DNA from 4 places in the Pseudarthrobacter sp. HLT1-7 genome. Region 4 is predicted to be linked to each of the others. Evidence: riboswitches for the same ligand, from Rfam matches in the RefSeq annotation. Region 4 holds a riboswitch; each other region holds the start of a gene.
What was found. Region 4 has a riboswitch for thiamine pyrophosphate ahead of thiC (phosphomethylpyrimidine synthase ThiC). Riboswitches for the same ligand answer to the same signal wherever they lie in the genome.

Region 1: it holds a riboswitch for thiamine pyrophosphate, as region 4 does, so the genes downstream of both, AC50X6_RS12570 (ECF transporter S component) here and thiC (phosphomethylpyrimidine synthase ThiC) in region 4, are expected to answer to the same signal.
Region 2: it holds a riboswitch for thiamine pyrophosphate, as region 4 does, so the genes downstream of both, AC50X6_RS08175 (bifunctional hydroxymethylpyrimidine kinase/phosphomethylpyrimidine kinase) here and thiC (phosphomethylpyrimidine synthase ThiC) in region 4, are expected to answer to the same signal.
Region 3: it holds a riboswitch for thiamine pyrophosphate, as region 4 does, so the genes downstream of both, AC50X6_RS15530 (FAD-dependent oxidoreductase) here and thiC (phosphomethylpyrimidine synthase ThiC) in region 4, are expected to answer to the same signal.

What each region holds. Positions count from the first base shown of each region.
Region 1 covers NZ_JBWZCH010000012.1:63,565-68,543, forward strand. The annotation lists gene AC50X6_RS12560 (DUF4235 domain-containing protein) at 30-293, opposite strand; gene AC50X6_RS12565 (heme-degrading domain-containing protein) at 365-910, opposite strand; TPP riboswitch at 1,383-1,526, shown strand; gene AC50X6_RS12570 (ECF transporter S component) at 1,595-2,242, shown strand; gene AC50X6_RS12575 (ABC transporter ATP-binding protein) at 2,259-3,920, shown strand; gene AC50X6_RS12580 (energy-coupling factor transporter transmembrane component T family protein) at 3,917-4,720, shown strand; gene AC50X6_RS12585 (UDP-N-acetylglucosamine 1-carboxyvinyltransferase) at 4,817-4,979, shown strand, end outside.
Region 2 covers NZ_JBWZCH010000006.1:160,129-165,107, forward strand. The annotation lists gene AC50X6_RS08170 (Rne/Rng family ribonuclease) at 195-3,452, shown strand; TPP riboswitch at 3,596-3,693, shown strand; gene AC50X6_RS08175 (bifunctional hydroxymethylpyrimidine kinase/phosphomethylpyrimidine kinase) at 3,676-4,979, shown strand, end outside.
Region 3 covers NZ_JBWZCH010000018.1:34,810-39,788, forward strand. The annotation lists gene AC50X6_RS15510 (hypothetical protein) at 1-79, shown strand, start outside; gene AC50X6_RS15515 (4a-hydroxytetrahydrobiopterin dehydratase) at 110-784, opposite strand; gene AC50X6_RS15520 (thiazole synthase) at 832-1,650, opposite strand; gene thiS (sulfur carrier protein ThiS) at 1,656-1,892, opposite strand; gene AC50X6_RS15530 (FAD-dependent oxidoreductase) at 1,889-3,247, opposite strand; TPP riboswitch at 3,241-3,374, opposite strand; gene thiE (thiamine phosphate synthase) at 3,739-4,446, shown strand; gene AC50X6_RS15540 (ferritin-like fold-containing protein) at 4,481-4,979, opposite strand, start outside.
Region 4 covers NZ_JBWZCH010000006.1:26,480-31,458, forward strand. The annotation lists gene AC50X6_RS07375 (alpha/beta fold hydrolase) at 1-3, shown strand, start outside; gene thiC (phosphomethylpyrimidine synthase ThiC) at 1-1,820, opposite strand, end outside; TPP riboswitch at 1,816-1,923, opposite strand; gene AC50X6_RS07385 (GNAT family N-acetyltransferase) at 2,000-2,500, shown strand; gene AC50X6_RS07390 (VOC family protein) at 2,740-3,615, shown strand; gene AC50X6_RS07395 (hypothetical protein) at 3,864-4,301, shown strand; gene rpsP (30S ribosomal protein S16) at 4,508-4,930, shown strand; gene AC50X6_RS07405 (RNA-binding protein) at 4,932-4,979, shown strand, end outside.

The DNA of each region.
Region 1 (4,979 bases), on a different contig from region 4:
TGGACCACCGGCGCCCAGGGACCGGGTTGTTAGACGATGTCCCGGGACTTGGCGAAGCGGGTGACGGCGCGCTGGGTGCCACGGTTTGCGAGGACCTGGATGATGGCGCTGACCGAGGCGGAGATCAGCGCGAAGGTCAGGGCCGAACGCAGCGTGGTGGGAATGTCGTCGTCGTGGCCCTTGGGCGGCTTGTTGCCGGTGGACTTCTCCCACACGGTGTCGACGAGTTTGGTGCCGACGAAGCCGGCCAGCAGGCTGATGCCGGTGCCGAGCAGTTTGATGAAAATGTTCATTCTTGGCAACTCCTTGCGGGAGGAAACAGGGCTTCCCCTAGCCTAGCGTTCCCGGCCGGGCGCCGGACACCTTAGCCTGGCGGCGTTGTGTGGCCGAGGATTTCCGACAGGGCTTCCACCACCAGGTCATGGTCCGCTTTCTGCGGCAAGCCAGACACCGTGACCGTGGCAACGGCCCCGGTTCCGCGCACATAGATGGGGAAGGCGCCGCCGTGGGCCGCGAACACCTGCTGGTCGAACCAGGCGCTGTCCTCGATCCTCCCGCCGGCCGCCCGGGCCCGAAGACCCACGAGCAGGGACGGGACTTCGTAGCGTACGGCCGTGCGCTGCTTGGCCCTGATCCAGCGTTCGTTGTCCGGGGTGGCGCCCGCCAGCGCTGCGTGGAAGAGCACCTGCTCACCTTTGGTGATGTCCACGGCGATGGGGTGCGAGCGTTGCCGGCCGAGCTCCACCAGGAGAATCCCGAGGTCCAGGGCATCGTCGTTGCTGAACGACTGGAATTGCAGCTCGTCGATTTCGGCCAGGATCCGGCCGATAAGCGCCGCCAGGGATCCGGGCGGCTGCGGTTCCGCGGAGTCCGGGTCGTAGCCGGTGGAAGACTCTGGTGCGTTGGTCATGTGGTTCAGCCTCCGATAATTCGCCGCCGTTGGCTAGTGGGCATTTTCGTTGATCTGGCCGGACGCAGGTGGTCGTTGGCGGCGCTCCTTCCCGGTTACCTGCCGCCACAGCTCCCATCGGCCCGGGAAAGGCCCGGATTCCCGCGGGCTTGTGGCGCCGGGCGCCGAAGTAACTGGGCAGGAACGTCGCGGCCCGTCGCGTTGGGCTCGTCCGGTCAGGCGTTGGGCGGGTCCGGCGGCGTGGAATCTGGCGTCGCCAAGGGGGACATGCCCATTCTTCGCTCCCGGGCCTGGGCATAGTGACGCTCTGTCCATCCGCTGGCCCCGGCGCGGAGCATGTCCCTGAGCCGTGTCCTCCCAGCCCCAGGGCCAAGCCCCCGACGAACCAACGAAATGGCCACCTGCCCTGCCGGCTCTTCGAATCGGGGCGGCGTGCCGGGTGTAAACTGGGGAACGCCCATCAGGGCGATCTTAAATACGACAGGGGAGCGCCGCCGTCGGGCATCACTGGAGAAATCCAGCGGAACCGCAGGTGGGCGCTGAGAGTGCGGACAGCCGCAGACCCTCGAACCTGATCCGGTTAGTACCGGCGCAAGGGAGTCGAGTTCTCAGAGTGCCCGGCGGGGCGGCGGAAGCCGCGGCCCCGCCGGAGCACCCTCCCCTCCTGTTCCTCAGGAGGACGACATGACTGATACATCTGCAGCGCAAGGTTCTGCCCGCAAGGCACTCACCCGGCCCGGTTACAGCTGGCGAGTGGTGGATATTGTGGTGGCCGCGTTGATCGCGGTGGCCGGCGGCGTGATCTTCTGGGCCTGGTCCCAGGGCGCCAACGTTATTTCCGCACCCGTCAACGCGTTCTACCCGCCGCTGACCGGGCTCTACGCCGGCGGCTGGATGATCCCGGCGGTGCTGGGCATGCTTATCATCCGCAAGCCGGGCGCTGCCCTGTTCTGTGAAACCGTGGCCGCTACCGGCGAGCTCATCATGGGCTCGCAGTATGGAGTCACGGTGCTGATCTCCGGCCTCCTGCAGGGCCTCGGCGCGGAGCTGGTGTTCGCCGCAGTGGTTTACAAGAAGTTCAACCTTCCCGTCTCGCTGCTGGCCGGTGCCGGCGCGGGCCTGTTCTGCGGACTCAACGATTCGTTCCTGCCCTGGGGTTGGAACATTGCCTACGCCGGCGGGGACAAGCTTGCCTACATCATTTTCACCGCCATCTCCGGGGCCCTGATCGCCGGCGGACTGTCCTGGCTCGCCACCCGCGGGCTGGCCAGGACCGGGGTGCTGGGCTCCTTCGCGTCCCGGAAGGCCGCATCGGAACCCGTCTTCTCCTGACGGCAGCACTCGACTGATGACATCCATTGACAGGGTCCGCCCGGCCGCGGTCAGCGCGCGCGGCTGGGGCTGGCGGCACGCCGGAAGAACCCAACCCGCCGTCAACGGCCTGGACCTGGACATCCGGCCCGGGGAACGCGTGCTGCTGCTGGGGCCCTCCGGCGCCGGCAAATCCACGCTGCTCCATGCCCTGGCGGGGGTGCTGGGCGATAGCTCCGCCGGTGCCACAGGGCGTGCCGGCGCCGCTGGCACTGGCGCTGGCGTTGGCCGTGCCGCCGGACGCGCGCCGGCGGACGCCGAGGACCCGGACGAGACCGGCAGCCTCCTGATCGACGGTGCCCCGCCGCGGGCACAGCGCGGCCGGGCCGGGCTGATGCAGCAGGATCCGGAGACCCAGGTGGTGCTCTCGCGCCTCGCCGACGATGTCGCGTTCGGTGCGGAGAACCTGTCCGTGCCCCGGGAGGAGATCTGGCGGAGGGTGGCGGAAGCGCTGGACGACGTCGGGCTGGGCCGGCTGCCGCCGGACCACCCGACGTCGTCGCTCTCCGGCGGGCAGAAGCAGCGCCTGGCGCTCGCCGGCATCCTGGCGATGCGCCCCGGGCTCATCCTGCTCGACGAGCCCACCGCAAACCTGGACCCCGCCGGTGTCCTGGAAGTCCGCGACGCAGTGGGACGCTGCCTCGACAAGACCGGGGCCACCCTGGTGGTGGTGGAGCACCGGGTCTCGATCTGGAAGGACCTCGTGGACCGGATCGTGGTCCTGCAGCCGGGATCAGCCACCGAGGCCGCCGTGCTGATCGACGGGCCGCCGGACCAGGTCCTGGCGCAGGCGCGGGACATGCTCATCGCTGCGGGCGTCTGGGTTCCGGGTTATGTGCCGCAGACCCGGGCACGCAGCACGGCCGTATCCGGCGGCTCCGGGGGCGGCTCCGCGGGGCAGCTGCTGCTCGCCGCCGAGGACCTGGCCGTCTCCCGCGGACGGCCCCGCCGGTCCGGGGTCCGCGGCGGGTTCCGCGCTATCGCGCCGGAACCTGTGCAGTCCGGCATCACGGCCCGGATCCGCGCCGGAGAAGCGCTGACCGTTACCGGGCCCAACGGCTCGGGGAAGTCCACGTTCGCCCTGACCCTGGCCGGTCTGCTCGCGCCGGTGTCCGGCACGGTGTCCGCCACGCCGGAACTGGGCGCAGGTGCCGGCACCGACCCCTACAAATGGAGGGCCCGGCAGCTGATCCCGCGGATCGGCACCGTGTTCCAGGAGCCGGAGCACCAGTTCGTCACCGGCCGTGTGCTGGACGAACTGATGTTCGGCCCCCGTCACCTGGGCCGCGGCGAGGAACGGGTGGACGAACTGCTGGAACGCCTGCGGCTGACCAAGCTCGTGGACGCCAACCCCTACACCCTCTCCGGCGGCGAAAAACGGCGCCTCTCCGTGGCCACCGTGCTCGCCGCGCACCCGCGGGTGCTCGTCCTGGATGAGCCGACCTTCGGCCAGGACGCCAACACCTGGGCCGAGCTTGCCTCCTTCCTCGCCGAACTTCTCGACGCCGGCACCGCGGTGGTGTCCGTGACGCACGATGCGGATTTCACCGACGTCCTGGGCGGCACCGAGCTCAGACTCCGCGCCGCTGAGCGCGACGAACCCGGGCACCTCGAACCGGGAAAGGTGGGCGCACCGTGAGGGAGGAACAGACCCTGCGCGGCAACCACGCCCTGCTGGCCCGAGCCAACCCGCTGGCGAAGTTCGCCGCCGTCGTGCTCATCACGATGGTCCTGGCGCTGTCCATCGACTGGGTGTCCGCCTCAGTGGCGCTCATTCTCGAGCTGGCGCTTTTTCCGCTGGCCGGGCTGACTCTCGGCCTGCTCTGGCAGCGCGGCTGGCCGCTGGTCCTGGCGGCGGCGCTGGGCGGTTGGAGCACCACGATCCTGGCGCCGGATTCCGGTGTCATACTGCTCGACGCCGGGATCTGGTCCATCAGCGAAGGATCCCTCGAGCTGGGGCTGGGTTTTATGCTCCGCGGACTGGCGATAGCACTGCCGGCCGTGCTGCTGATGAGCTGCACCGACCCCACGGACCTCGCCGACGCCCTGGCACAGAAGGCGAAATTGCCACACCGCTTTGTGCTGGGCACCCTGGCAGCCATGCGGCTCGTGGGGCTCATGGCCGAGGAATGGCACACCATCGGCATGGCCCGCCGTGCCCGCGGCGTGGGCTCCCACGGGAATCCGGTGCAGCGGCTCCGGGCCACGCTGGGGCAGAGCTTCGGGCTGCTGGTCCAGGCGGTCCGGCGTGCCACCCGGCTGGCGGTCACCATGGAGGCACGAGGGTTCGGCGGCTCACAGCGGACGTGGGCGCGGAAATCGGTCTACAGCATCCTTGACGTGTGGGTGCTGCTGGGCGGGCTGGGGATCGCCGTGGCCGCCGTCGCCGCGGCGCTGGGGGCCGGGACCTGGAACATGGTTTTCCTCGCGCGGCAGTAGCGGGCAGTATCGCACAGTACGGATATTCCTGCGAGTTTAACGCCATTCCGGCGGTAATCCCCGGGGTGAATAACTCATCCGTGATATTTTTTTGTGATGACTCAACAGACTGCTGAACATGTAGGCGTGCTGCTCCGCGATGCCCGCGGCCAGAAAGGCTGGACCCAGGGACAGCTCGCCGCCGAGCTGGGAACCAGCCAGAGCGCCATCGCCAGGATGGAACAGGGCAAGCAGAATCTGAGCCTGAAAATGATCCAGC
Region 2 (4,979 bases), 130 kb from region 4:
GGCACCTGGTTGTGGTGTGTAGATCAACGGGTTTCAGAACAATTCCGCCGGCCCGCCAGGGCTGCCGCACCCCACTGCCGGTGCGAACCTGAGGGTATTCAATTGACTTCTGTCAATGCCTGCGGGTGTTGACAATAATTGCCCTAACGGGTGCCGGATGTGGCGGCACGTCAGGGGCAGGAGCGTCGCCACATATGGATAATGACCAGGTTGTAGCCGGAAACGAAGAACTAGCAGTTGCTGCAGAAAATGCAGAAGCCACACCACCCAAGCGGCCCGTCAGGACCCGCCGCAGGGCACTCCCCAAGGCAACCTCTGCCGAGCCCGCCGCGGAAGAACCGGCCGCGGAAGAACCGGCCGCGGAGGCACCGGTCAAGGCTCGCGCCGGGGACGCCCCTGCGCCTGAGGCCAAGAAGCCACCCGTCCGCCGCACCCGTGCCCGCAAGGCCGCCGCGCCGGCCGAGCCCCTCCCGGCCTTCGCCGAAGAGACCGCAGCAGAACCGGTAGCCGCAGAACCCGTAGCCGCAGCCGAGGTGCCCGCAGCCGGGGCCGTCGTTGCCGGTCCGGCAGAGAAGAAGCCCGTGCGACGCCGCGCCAGCCGCGCCAAGGCAGCCGCCGCCCCAGCCCCCGTCCCCGCAGCCGAGGAAGTCGCAGCCGCCGCCCCAGCCCCCGTCCCCGCAGCCGAGGAAGTCGCAGCCGCCGCCCCTGCAACAGCAGACCCAGCCGCCGCCGCCCCCGCCCCAGCCGCCGCCGCCCCCGCCCCAGCCGCCGCCCCCGCCGCCGAGGAGGCAGAAGCGGCGCCGGCCGAATCGCCGTCGGCAGCCTCCTCGCTCTTCCTGGAGCCCGGTGCCGTCACCTCGATGATCTTCCAGGCCCCGGACCTGACCGCCGCCGTCCGTCCGGCACCGGCCGCCGCGGAGGAAGCCGAAGACGAAGAAGGCGAGGAAGGCGAAGATGGCGACGGCCGCCGCCGTCGCCGCAGCCGTGGCCGTCGTGGCCGCAGCCGCACCGCCGAGACCGATACTGAGACCGAGCCCGACGGGGAAGGCGACGGCGACGGTTCCACCGGGGAAACCGAAGAAGGTTCCGAGGAGACGCTGGCCGACGGCGTGACGTCCCGCCGCCGCCGCCGCCGTCGCCGGGGTGACCAGGACCTGGAACTGACCGGTGGGGAGGACGACGATCCGCCCAACACGGTGACCCGTGTCCGTGCGCCGCGCGCGGCCAGCGAGGCTCCGGTCAACAACCGGGTCACGTCGCTCAAGGGCTCCACCCGCCTCGAGGCCAAGAAGCAGCGCCGCCGCGAATCCCGCGACACCGGCCGACGCCGCACCGTCATCACCGAGGCGGAGTTCCTGGCCCGCCGCGAGTCCGTGGACCGCCAGATGATCGTCCGCCAGCGCGACGACAGAATCCAGATCGGCGTCCTGGAAGACGGTGTCCTGGCCGAGCACTTCGTCTCCAAAACCCAGCAGGACTCCCTGATCGGCAACGTCTACCTGGGCAGGGTCCAGAACGTGCTGCCCTCCATGGAAGCCGCCTTCGTTGATATCGGACGCGGCCGCAACGCCGTGCTCTACGCCGGTGAAGTCAACTGGGAATCCGTCAACCTCGCGGGCAAGCAGCGCCGGATCGAGAACGCGCTGAAGTCCGGCGACTCCGTCCTCGTCCAGGTCACCAAGGATCCGGTGGGCCACAAGGGCGCCCGGCTCACGAGCCAGATCTCACTGCCCGGCCGCTACCTCGTGTACGTGCCCGGCGGTTCCATGACCGGTATCTCCCGCAAGCTGCCCGACGTCGAACGCAACCGCCTCAAGCGGATCCTCAAGGACCGCCTGCCGGAAGATGCGGGCGTCATTGTCCGCACCGCGGCCGAGGGCGCGTCCGAGGAAGAGCTCACGCACGACATCAACCGCCTCCGTGCGCAGTGGGAAGGGATCGAGAGCCAGTCGACGTCGACCAAGATGCTCGCCCCTGAACTGCTCTACGGCGAACCGGACCTGACCATCAAGGTGGTCCGGGACGTCTTCAACGAGGACTTCTCCAAGCTGATTGTCTCCGGCGAGGAAGCCTGGGACACCATCGAGGCCTACGTCACGTATGTGGCTCCGGACCTCGTGGGCCGGCTCGAGAAGTGGACCAAGGACGCGGATATCTTCGCAGCCTGGCGCATCGACGAGCAGATCCACAAGGCACTGGACCGCAAGGTCTTCCTGCCCTCCGGCGGGTCCCTCGTGATCGATCGCACCGAAGCCATGACCGTGGTGGACGTCAACACCGGCAAGTTCACCGGCAGCGGCGGCAACCTGGAGGAAACCGTCACCAAGAACAACCTCGAAGCAGCAGAGGAAGTCATCCGGCAGCTCCGGCTCCGCGACATCGGCGGCATCATCGTCATCGACTTCATCGACATGGTGCTCGAGTCCAACCGCGACCTCGTGCTGCGCCGCATGGTGGAGTGCCTGGGCCGTGACCGGACCAAGCACCAGGTGGCGGAGGTGACCTCGCTGGGGCTCGTGCAGATGACGCGCAAGCGGATGGGCACCGGGCTGCTGGAAGTCTTCGGCGAACAGTGCGAAACCTGCGATGGCCGCGGCATTGTCACCCACGACGAGCCGGTGGAGCACCGCCGGGCCAACACGGTTGCTGCCGAGCACTACGTCCCGCGGACCGAGAGCCAGCCCGCGGCACGGACCGAGCGCAAAGGCCGCCGCCGCGGCCGGGGCGGCCAGGGCGCGGAGGACCAGTCCGCCCAGGCACCAGTCCACGCCGAGCCCACCGAGGCCGAGCGCCACGCCAAGGCCGAGACAACCCGCGCCGCCCTGGCGAATATTGCCGCAGCGGCGCACGCCGCGCACCTGCACGACGGGGACGCCGACGCCGGAACCCGCCAGGCCGACGCCGAGGCGCGTCGGGCCGCCGTCGACGCCGTCGCGCAGTTCGCCGCCACGGAGGAAGCTGCCGGACGGCCCGCTGCCGTGCTGACCTTCGGCGGCGAGCAAGTCGCGCTGCCGTTCGTCGAGCACGCGGACGAGTCCCCGGCAACGGCCCTGACCCTGGACCTGCTGACCGAAGCCTTCGCCCAACTGGGCGAAACCGACGACAGCAAGCCGGCCACAGGCCGGACAGCTGCGGCGGCTCCGGCCCGCGCCGGCGGCACCGGACCGGGACGTGTCCAGGGGCCCGGTTCCCAGACCGAGGCCGAAGCCGAGGCCGGCACCTCCCGCGCCCGCCGCGGCCGCCGCAACCGGAGCGCCAGCCGTGCCCAGGGTGCAGCCAACGCGACGTCCGTTGAACACCGTGAGGCCGCGGAGCACCGCGGGACCGCCACGCAGCCCGCAGCAGGTGAAGTGCACGAGGCCAAGGCTCCCGCCGCCGCACCGGCAGCAGTGAAGCCGGCCGCGAACCAGCCGATCATCCTCGGCGTCGGCGTACCGGCGTCGGAGCTGTAACAGCCCAACACGGCAGCACTTCAGTAGAGCAGCAGTTCAGCAAGTCGCGGGTGCGGTCCGGACCCGGCGTAGCGATGCGCAGGGTCCGGGCAGCACCCGCGACTTCGTTAACGCGACTTCGTTGGGCGGTACGGCTAGGCTGAAGCACTGACACGGGGTGCCGCGCATCGAGCCGGCTGAGATCCAGACCCGTTGAACCTGTCCGGTTAGCACCGGCGAAGGGATGTCTCTCTTGGCTTCATCCGCCTTTGCAGTCCCCACTTTAGAAGTATCGACTTTTGCGGCCGCACTTCTGCCGCACGCCCCGCGCACCGCCGAGCCCAGGATCCCGCGCGTGCTCGCCATCGCCGGCTCGGACCCCTCCGGCGGGGCAGGCATCCAGGCCGATCTGAAGAGCATTGCGGCGCACGGCGGCTACGGCATGGCGGCGATCACGGCCCTGACCGCCCAGAACACCCGGGGCGTCAGCGCCGTCCACGTCCCGCCGGCGGCGTTCCTGACCGCTCAGCTGGACGCGATCAGCGCGGATATCAGTATCGACGCCGTCAAGATCGGCATGCTGGGGGACGCCGACGTGATCGACGCCGTCCGCGGCTGGCTCGAAAAGACAAGGCCCGGCGTCGTTGTCCTTGACCCGGTGATGGTGGCTACGAGCGGAGACCGGCTTTTGCAGGAGTCGGCCGAGGCGGCCCTGCACGAGCTGCTCCCCTACGCGGACCTCATCACGCCCAACCTTGCGGAACTGGCGATTCTGCTCAGGGAACCCGTCGCCGCGGACTGGGACGAGGCCCTGGACCAGGGCAAGCGGCTCGCCGCCCTGGCCGGCACCACGGTCCTTGTGAAAGGTGGCCACCTCGACAGTGGTGCCGGCGCCGTCGCCGGCCCGGGGGACGATAGCGTCGACGGCGGCTGCCCCGATGCGCTCGTCAACACCGGCGGACTGCTGCGCCAGGACGTCGTGGTGGTGCCGGGGGAGAGGGTGCCCACCCGCAACAGCCACGGCACAGGCTGCTCGCTGTCCTCGGCGATCGCCACCGTGCAGGTCCGTGTGGGGGACTGGGAGGCGGCGCTCCGCGAGGTCAAACCGTGGCTGGCGGGTGCGCTGCGCGATTCGGAGCGTCTCGGCGTCGGAACCGGGAACGGCCCGGTCCACCATTTCCACCACGTGCAGCATCTGACCCAGCACCATGCCGGCCCGCGGCACCACGCGCCCGCGGAGGGCGAGTTCGCCGCCGCCCTCCGGGACAGCGCCGCCGCGGACCTTGAGGCGATCTACGGGCTGGAGTTCATCAAGGCGCTGGCCGACGGCACGCTGCCGGAGAAAGACTTCGCCTACTACCTGGCGCAGGACGCCCGGTACCTCAACGGCTACTCCCGCGTGCTGGCCCGGGCGGCGGCCATCGCGCCCACCGAAGCCGAACAACTCTTTTGGGCGCGCTCCGCGCAGAACTGCCTTGAGGTCGAGTCCGGGTTGCACCGGAACTGGCTCAGCACCCGCACGGCAGACCTGGGGCTGGGGCCGGTCAC
Region 3 (4,979 bases), on a different contig from region 4:
CGCTGCGGCGGTCCTGTACCTCGGCAAGCACCGCACCAGCCAGGATACCGCCCGGCTCACCGCCATCCTGCGCCTCTAACCGGGGTCCGGCCATCGGGCTGCCGGGGGTCTATCCCGACGGCAGGTCCGGTCCGTGGCCCTCCTCGGTGGCGAGGCAGAACCGGTTGCCCTGCACATCCGTGACCACCACCCAGCCGGGTGCGTGGTCACGGTTCATTAACGCCCCGGTGGCTGCCGTCTTCTCCAGCACAGGCCCGGACTCGGCCGCGCTGCGGTGGACGTCGAGGTGGAGCCGGTTGGCGTTGGGCGCGGAGTTCTCCTGGAACCAGAGGGCCGGGCCGCGCCCGAACGGGTCAACGAGATTGCCGTACCTGCCCTTGCGGTAGCCGAGGGCCACCCGCCAGAGCCCGGCAATCGCCGCCGGATCCGCAGAATCGATAGCCACCTCCACTGTCCGGTACAGGCCCGGCTCCGCGGCAGCGCCGAGCCCCGCTGCCGCCGCGCTGGCCGCGCCCGCGGCGGCGACGTCCCGCGGCGTGACTTCGTCTCCGGCGTCGTGCGAGCTGTACCGAAGGAACACCCTGGTGTAGCGCCAGTCCAGGTCGGGGTGGTGGTTTTGTTCGTCGGCCACGCGTCCGACGGCGGCGATCAACTCGAGCGCGGCAGCCGGCGTCGGCGCCTTGTAGACCGTCACCAGCCCGCCGAGGCGGTACCTCCAGTCCGGCAGGCCCGCCAGGGCGGCATCGATCCGGCTTCGGCTGAGAACATCGTCCGTGGCTGCCATAACTGCTCCTTTGCTGGTCCGGATCTGCCGGCCCGGGCAGAGAATTCCTAAAGTAACTCGGCCCGGCCTTCCATGGCAGATGACGCCAGCGCGTGCTCCCGGCGCGGGATCCTGCCGGCCTTTTTCGCCAGCCTACCGGCGATCACCGCATGCTTGAAGGCCTCACCCATCAGCGCCGGATTCTGTGCCCGGGTCACGGCAGTGGCCAGCAGCACGGCATCACAGCCGAGTTCCATGGCCAGGGCCGCGTCCGAGGCGGTCCCGATTCCGGCGTCCAGGACCACGGGAACGGAAGCGCGGGAGACGATCAGCTCGATGTTGTGCGGGTTGAGGATGCCCAGCCCGGTGCCGATCGGCGCGCCGAGCGGCATCACGGCGGCGGCGCCGAGGTTCTCCAGCCGCAGGGCCAGCACGGGGTCGTCGTTGGTGTACGCAAAAACCTTGAAGCCGCGGCCTACGAGCTGCTCGGTGGCGTCCACCAGTTCCACGGCATCCGGCAGCAGGGTGTTCTCGTCGGCAATCACCTCAAGCTTCACCCAGTCCGTTTCCAGCGCCTCGCGGGCCAGCTCGGCGGTCAGCACGGCGTCCCTGGCGGTGAAGCAGCCCGCAGTGTTCGGCAGCACCCGGATGTTCCGGTCCACGAGCAGCTGGAACAGCGAGCCGGCCTCGGCGGGCGAGTAGCGGCGCATGGCCACCGTGGTCAGTTCCGTGCCGGACGCCAGGAGCGCGGCCCCGAGGCCTGCCAGGCTCGGCGCCCCGCCGGTGCCCATGATCAGCCGCGATCCCAGCTGCACGCCGTCCACCGTGAACGGATCGTTGATGCCCGCGGATACTCCCGGGGCCGCTGCACGGGTGGTTGCTTCCATGTTCCTCATCCTCCCTGTACCGCCGTGACCAGCTCGACGTCGTCGCCGTCGGCGAGCGCGGTGCCGTGCCACTGGCTGCGGGGCACCACCTCGGCGTTGCGGGCCACCGCTACACCGAGCTTCCTGCCGTCCGCGGACTGGCCGTTCGGGGCCAATTTCCGGCCGGTGACCCGGCTGACCAGGGTGCTGACGGAGGCGCCGTCGGGGAGCTTGTGCTCCGTTCCGTTGAGTCTGATGTTCATACCGTTTCCTTGCTGTGCTCTGGGCGGGTGCGGCTGTCGTGGGGGCGGGTTGTTGGGGAGCCGGCGGAGAACCGGTCGGGCCGGAAGCGCGCCCAGCGCGGGTCCGCGGTGCCGTCCAGCAGCTGCCGGCAGATCTCTGCGGCCGCAGGGGTCAGCAGGATGCCGTGCCGGAAGAATCCGGTGGCGATAATCAGGCCTCCGACGTCCCCGTCGCGGTCCGGGGCCCGGTCCCGCACCCGGCCCAGCAGCGGAGCGTTGTCCGGCGTCCCGGGCCGTGCCCTGGCGGTGGCCTCCAGCAGCTCCAGTTCGGCGACGGCGGGGAGTAATTGTTGCGCGTCCCGCAGCAGCTGGTAGACGCCCCCGGCGGAGACGGCGTCGCCTGCGGAGCCCCCATCGGCGGGAGCGTCCTCACGCTGGGTCGCCCCGATCACCACAGTGCCATCCTCCCGCGGGACGATGTAGACGGGCACCCCGCGGACCAGGCCGCGCACTGTCGAGCCCAGCAGCGGCCGCAGGTGGGCGGGCACCCGGAGCCGGAGGATGTCTCCGTGGACCGGCCGGAGCGGAAGGTTCAGCCCGGCAGGCAGTCCGGCCAGCCCGGCGGCGCCCAGCCCGTTTGCCACAACCGTTTCCCCTGCCCGGACCGTCCCGCCGCCGGCCAAACCGACTCCGCTGACGCGTCCGCCCTCCCAGAGCAGCCCTACGGCGCGGCGGGGAACAGCGGAGTACCGGCTATCTGCCGCCAGCAGCGCCGCGATCCGGGCAAGCAGCCGGCGCGGGTCCACCTGATGGTCGGCGCGGATGTCGAACGCGCAGGAGATCCCCGGGCTGAGCAGCGGTTCGCGTCCGCGCGCCCCGCGGACGGTCAACGGCTCCACGGTCAGTCCGCAGGACTGCTGCACGGTCCGGAGGTCCGTGAGCGCCCGGCGGTCGGCGGCGTCGGCCCCAATGACAAGGGTCGACGTCGTGAGGTAGCCGGTGGCCGTTCCGGTTTTCCAGGTTCCCCCGGGGAGACCGGTTCCCCCGGGGTCCCCAGGGTTCCCGGCGCTGCCGTCGAGTCCGGCGGCGAAGCCAGGCCACAGGCGGGAGGACTCGAGCATGAGTTCCAGGAGGCCTTCCTCCCGGTAGTGGAGTTCGCTCACGGGGGCCAGCATGCCCGCGGCGGCGAAGCTGGCGCCGCTGCCGGGGGCGTCGTCGATCAGGGCGACGGACCGGCCCGATTGCCTCGCGGCCCAGGCGATGCCGTGGCCCACCACGCCGCCGCCGATCACGGCAACGTCGTAAAAATTCCCGGCGGTGGCGTCATGACCGGCGTCGTCAGACACGGGAGCAGCTGAGGCGGATGGTGTGCCCATCAAGGATTCCTTCCCTACGCCGGTACTAGCCGGATCAGGTCAAGCGGTCGGCTCTGACGCCCTCTCAGCCCCTCCGGCGCCGAACGCCAGTGGCGGTCGGTTGCGGCGGGCTCCCGCGGTATGGCCCCAGTTTAGGGGAAGTGGTGGGCATTTTCGTTAGTTCCTCGTAGGTCCGGACGAGGGGCGCGCTGGCCGGGCGCGCTGACGCGTCCGGGCTCATGGACATGCCCCGCGCCGGGTCCAGCGGATGGACATAGTGTCATTTTGCCCAGTCCAAGGTGCGAAGAATGGGCATGTCCCCCGCGGACTGGACACCCGCCCGAAGGGACATGCCCCGCGCCGGGGCCAGCGGATGGACATAGTGTCATTTTGCCCAGTCCAAGGTGCGAAGAATGGGCATGTCCCCCGTTGCCTTCTCCGCCGCGGCACGAAAGGCCCAGGCTCAGCCCAACCCCAGACGAACCAGCGAAAACGACTACTAGTCTGGGAGCATGAGCAAGGATGCCGTCCACACCACCGCCCGCCTGTACCTGTGCACCGACGCCCGCAAGGACCGCGGCGACTTTGCAGCCTTCGTTGATGCCGCCTTTGCCGGCGGCGTCGATATCATCCAGCTGCGCGACAAGTCCATCGAGGCGGCCGAGGAACTGGAGCTCCTGGAGGTGCTGCACCAGGCCGCCCACCGTCATGGCCGGCTCTGGGCGGTCAATGACCGGGCGGACATTGCATCGCTGTCAGGGGCGCCGGTATTCCACATCGGGCAGAAGGACCTCCCGCTTGCGGCGGCCCGGACCTTCCTCGGCGAGGGCGCCGTGATCGGGCTCTCCACGCACAGCCCCGACCAGGTGGACGCCGCAATAGCGGCCTCCACCGGCCGCGGCAGGCCGGACTACTTCTGCGTGGGACCCGTGTGGGCCACCCCCACGAAGCCGGGGCGCGCCGCCGTCGGGCTGGATCTGGTGCGGTACGCCGCGGAGACGATCCGCCGGGCCCGGTCCGGAAACAACGGCACGGACGACGGCACCGCCAACGGAACCATGCCGTGGTTCGCGATCGGCGGCATCGACCTGGGCAATGTGGAGCAGGTAGTGGCGGCCGGCGGCCGCCGGATCGTCGTGGTCCGGGCGATCACCGAGGCCGATGACCCCGCGGACGCCGCCCGCGCCCTGCTCGACGCGCTCGACGCCGCGGAGGCCTGAGCCGGGCCTCTCGGGGAAGAGTCCTGATAAGGACCTAACCGGTCAACCCCAGCTGCTTCATCCGGCTCGAGTGCCCGGCCGCGAGTTCGGCCCTCAGCCCGCGGATCTGTTCCTCTGACTGTTCCGCGTCCACGCCGATCAGGCCGCCGAGGAACGTAAGCCCGGCGCTCACCCGCTGAGCCTGGGTCAGGGCCTCCCCCAACAGCCGCCTCGCCCAAAGTGCCAGCCGCGACGCCAGCCGTGGGTCATCGTCCAGGGCCGCCCTGAGGAGCTCGCGCAGCACCGCCGTCGCCGCTTCATCGGACTGGATCCGCTCCACCAGCTCCCGGGTCGAGCCGTCGACGTGGCGCGACACGGCGCGGTAGAAATCGGCGGAGACCGTGTCGATTACGTAGGCCTTCATCAGCGATTCGAACCAGTCCGCCGGGCGCGTGCGCTCGTGGAAGTGGTCCACGGACGGCTGGAAGGGCAGCATGGCGGCCTCCGCGTCGAGGCCCAGTTCCTCCAGCCGTGCGCTGACCAGTTCGTAGTGC
Region 4 (4,979 bases):
TAAACGGCCGGGGGTCCGCCCACGGAAGGCTCCGGCAAATAGACCTTGCCGCCGGAGGCCAGGAACTCCTTGCTCTTCTCCCGCATCCCTGCGGCCATTCCGGCGAGGGCCGCCTGGGAGTCCGCTGAGCCGAATTCGTCCCGGATGTCCTGGCTGATCCGCATCGAACAGAACTTCGGCCCGCACATGGAACAGAAATGTGCCGTCTTGGCCGGTTCCGCCGGCAGCGTCTCGTCGTGGAACGCCTCGGCTATGACCGGGTCCAGCGACAGCGCGAACTGGTCCCGCCAGCGGAATTCGAAGCGGGCCCTGGACAGGGCATCGTCACGTTCGTGGGCGCCGGGGTGGCCTTTGGCGAGATCGGCTGCATGGGCTGCGATCTTGTACGTGATCACACCGGTCTTCACATCGTCCTTGTTGGGCAGTCCGAGGTGTTCCTTGGGTGTCACGTAGCAAAGCATCGCGGTGCCGTAGCGGGCAATCTCCGTGGCCCCGATCGCCGAGGTGATGTGGTCGTAGCCCGGCGCGATGTCGGTGACCAACGGCCCCAGCGTGTAGAAGGGGGCGCCCTTGCAGAGTTCCTGCTGGCGTTCCACGTTTTCCCGGACGAGGTGTAGCGGTACGTGTCCGGGGCCCTCCACCATGACCTGCACGTCATACTCCCAGGCACGTTGCGTGAGTTCGGCCAGGGTGTCCAGCTCGGCGAACTGGGCAGCATCGTTCGCGTCCGCCGTCGCCCCCGGCCGCAGCCCGTCCCCGAGCGAAAACGCGACATCATAGCGGGCAAAGATTTCGCACAGCTCACCGAAGTGGGTGTAGAGGAAGTTCTCCTGGTGGTGGGCCAGGCACCAGCCCGCCATGATCGCGCCGCCGCGGGAGACAATTCCGGTGACCCGGTTGGCCGTCAGCGGCACATAGCGCAGCAACACCCCGGCGTGGATGGTCATGTAGTCCACCCCCTGCTCGCACTGTTCGATCACGGTGTCCCGGAAGATCTCCCATGTGAGGGCATTGGCCTCGCCGTTGACCTTCTCCAGCGCCTGGTAGATCGGCACCGTGCCGATGGGTACGGGAGAGTTGCGGATGATCCATTCCCGGGTGGTGTGGATGTCGTCGCCGGTGGAAAGATCCATCACAGTGTCCGCGCCCCACTGCGTGGCCCACTGGAGCTTGTCGACTTCCTCCGCGATGGAGCTGGTCACGGCCGAGTTGCCGATGTTGGCGTTGATCTTCACCAGGAAGGCTTTGCCGATGATCATCGGCTCGGATTCGGGATGGTTGACGTTGCTGGGAATGATGGCGCGCCCCGCCGCCAGTTCGGAGCGGACCAGTTCGACGTCGCAGTTCTCGCGCAGCGCGACGAACCGCATCTCAGGCGTGACGACGCCGTTGCGGGCGTAGTGCATCTGGGTCACCGTCCGGCCGTCGACGGCGCGGCGCGGGACCGGGCGCGTGCCCTGCCACTCGGCCGACGCGGCGCCCCGGCGCACGGCCGACTTTCCGTCGTCGAGCAGGGTCCGTTCCCGGCCGGTGTAGGGTCCGGTGTCCGCCCTGGCCTCGATCCAGGGGCCGCGGAACGGCTCCAGCCCCCGGACCGGATCGCTCCCGGGACCGGCGGTGCGGTACACCCGGAACGGCGGATTCGCTACGCCGCCCGGTGAATCCGCCAGCTTGATTTCCGTCACCGGGACGCGGATGCCGTGCTCGTCATCCGTGGTAAACGCCAGAGAGCGGGATTTCAGCGACTGGGTGGGGGCCGTGGGCTGACATTGGCCTGGCTGATTTTGGACGTGGCTGTGCTGTGTCAATTGCGTATTCACGGAAATACTCACTTCCTTCGCCGGCATTACCCGGACAGGTTCAACGGTCGCAAGCTGCTTCAGCCCGATCTCAGCCCCTGCAAGGGCACCCGTGTGGTCGTAGACGAAGCTATCACAGGGCTTCGGCGCCCGGCCGCGTGTGACGGCGCCGAGGGAGGCCGCGGTGCTAGCGTGGCATCGTGACTCAACCCAGGGCCGTGCCCCGCGTCAGGACGGCGACGCCGGAAGACCTCGCGGCGCTGCCGGTTCTCGAGGCAGCGGCCGACCGTCTCCTCGCATCGGAGTTAGCGCACCACGTGCTTCCGGCCCCGGAGCTGGCGACGCCGATTGAGCCGCTTTTTATGCTGGTCGCCGGAAACCCGCCCGTGGGTTTCGCCCGCGTTGACGAAGTCGGCGGCCAGGCGCACCTGGAACAACTTTCGGTGTATCCCGACTTTGCCGGGCGCGGGATCGGACGGTCCCTTGTTGAGGCGGCCATCGACGCGGCGAGGGGCCGTGGCTATGAGTCGATGTCGCTTTGTACTTTTGCGGACGTTCCGTTCAACGCTCCGTTTTACGCGAGCTGCGGCTTCGAGGAAGTTGCCGAGCCAGGGAAGGCGCTGGCGGCACTGCGTGCCCGCGAGGCGAAGCTGGGGCTGGATGCCCTGGGCCGGCGGATCGCGATGCGGATATGGCTTTAAGCTTCAGGCCATGACCAGCAGGCCGTCACGGATCGGAACGCCGGAACCCTCCTCGGACGCCGCCCCGGCGGCCCCGCAGCAGCCTGGCCACGCTGCACGAGCTCAAGCACAGCGTGCTGCGCGGAAAACCGGTCCGCCAGGAACAGAGGCGGGCACAGGAATAAATTGAAGCTTCAAGTAATTATCCTAGTGAACAGGTCATCGAAGGTCGATGGCCGCCTAAGCACCGGAGCGATCACATGACTGCAGCAGCCAGCACCCGGGATCTTCTTCCCGCCGAACTCACCATGGGCACCGTGATGCTCAAGGTCGGCGACCTGTTGCTCATGACGGACTACTACCAGCGCGCCCTCGGCCTGGACATCGTGGCCGAGCAGGACGGCGGACTGTACCTCGGACGTCGGCAGAAGCCGCTGGTCCACCTCGCCCCGGCGCCCGGGCTCAGCGTCCCGTCCCGCGGCGAAGCCGGCCTCTTCCACACTGCGCTGCTGTTCGAGGACCAACCTTCTCTGGCCGCGACTGTCGCCACCGCCGCCCAGTATGAGCCCCAGTCCTTCACCGGCAGCGCGGACCACCTCGTGAGCGAGGCCTTCTATTTCACCGATCCCGAAGGAAACGGGATCGAGCTGTACTGGGACCGTCCCCGCGATGCGTGGTCCTGGGACGGCAGAAACGTGGTCATGGACAGCCTGGCCCTCCCGCCGCAGCGCTACCTCGACGAGTTCCTCACCGAGGAATCCGTGGCCGGGCAGCGCGACGCCGACGCCGGCATCGGCCACGTCCACCTGCAGGTGGGCGACGTCCAGTCAGCCCAGGACTTCTACGTCGGAACCCTCGGGTTCGAAAAGACGGCGGGCTGGCATGGGCAGGCGCTGTTCGTCTCGGCCGGCGGTTACCACCACCACATGGCCATGAACGTCTGGAACAGCCGCGGCGCCGGACCCCGACGGGACACCCTGGGCCTCGGCGAGGTGCTGATCGAGGTGCCGGCCGGCGACGATGTGGGCGCCCTCGCCGACCGCCTCAAGACCGCGGGAGTGGAGTCCCACCACACCGGCGCCGAACTGCGTTTTGAGGACCCGTGGCGCAACCGCATCCGCGTGGCCGTTCGCTGAGCCGCCGCGGGAATCCCCACTGCAGTTACCCACGGCCGCAGTTGTCTCTGGGACATGTCCACCGCGTGCGGCCGGAAATGGACATAGTGGCTGTATGTCCATTGCTCAGGGTGAGGTGAGGACATGTCCATTTTTCGCCGTCGACACCGGGGGCATGTCCAGTCCTCGGCGGGGCAGGGCTGAAGCGACTAGGCTGAAGCGACGCCGAAAACAGCGGACCAGCGCCGCCGAACATAAGGACGAGATCCATGGGATTCACCGAAATCTTTGTCTCCACCCACGATGAAGCCCTCAAGCGCGCGGCCGCCCTCGACGGCGGGGATGCCGCCGGGGAGGGGTCCGTCCGGATCCCGGACATCAGTGACTTCGAAGTCGAACGGCTGGGTGACCTGGCCGGGACCGCCGTCCACGCCGCCGGTGCCGACTACGGGCTCGCGATGGTGGACGTGGCGAGCGACTCCCTGCTCGGCGTCCCGCCGGCTATGCTCCGGGCCCTCGCCGATCTCCTCAGCTACGAGACCGAAGGTGAAGGCGACGTCCTGGCGGACGTGGCTGAAAGCTGGGCCGCCGAGGAGGACATGCCCTTCGGTGTGGACCAGGCCGCCCGCTACGTCCGGCAGCTCGCCGAACTTGCTGCCGGCGTCGATCCCGCCACCAAGTCCGGGCTGTATGTTTGGACGTCCTGACAGGCCGTTAGGCGGCAAAATGGAGAGGCTGCGGGTGTCAAGTCGAAATCCCCGCGCTGATCTGGCACAATGGACGGGTACTTGATCTGCGTGGCCCCTCTCTCCGCGTCCGGATCTTGTCCTTTTAGAGCCCCCTAGTATGGCCCGCCCCACGGGTGCAGAACGCCGGGATCGACCCCGTTTTAGAAACAGGAGTGACCACTAAAGTGGCCGTAAAAATTCGCCTTAAGCGCTTCGGCAAGATGCGCGCACCGTACTACCGCATTGTCGTCATGGACGCACGCTCCAAGCGTGACGGCCGTGCCATCGAAGAGATCGGCAAGTACCACCCGACCGAAGAGCCCTCGTACATCGAGGTCGACGCGGACCGTGCCCAGTACTGGCTCGGCGTCGGCGCACAGCCGTCCGAGCAGGTTGCCGCGATCCTCAAGATCACGGGTGACTGGCAGAAGTTCAAGGGTCTCCCGGGCCAGGAGGGCACCTTGAAGACCAAGGCTCCCAAGCCTGCCTTTGTTACCCCGGAAAAGGGTTCCGTGATCATCCCGGAAGCCATCACCAAGAAGGCCAAGAAGGACGACGCAGCCGAGGCCCCCGCCGACGCCGCAGCAGAGACCACCGAGGCTGAGTAACTTGCTGGCAGAAGCGCTCGAACACCTGGTCCGCGGGATCGTTGACAGC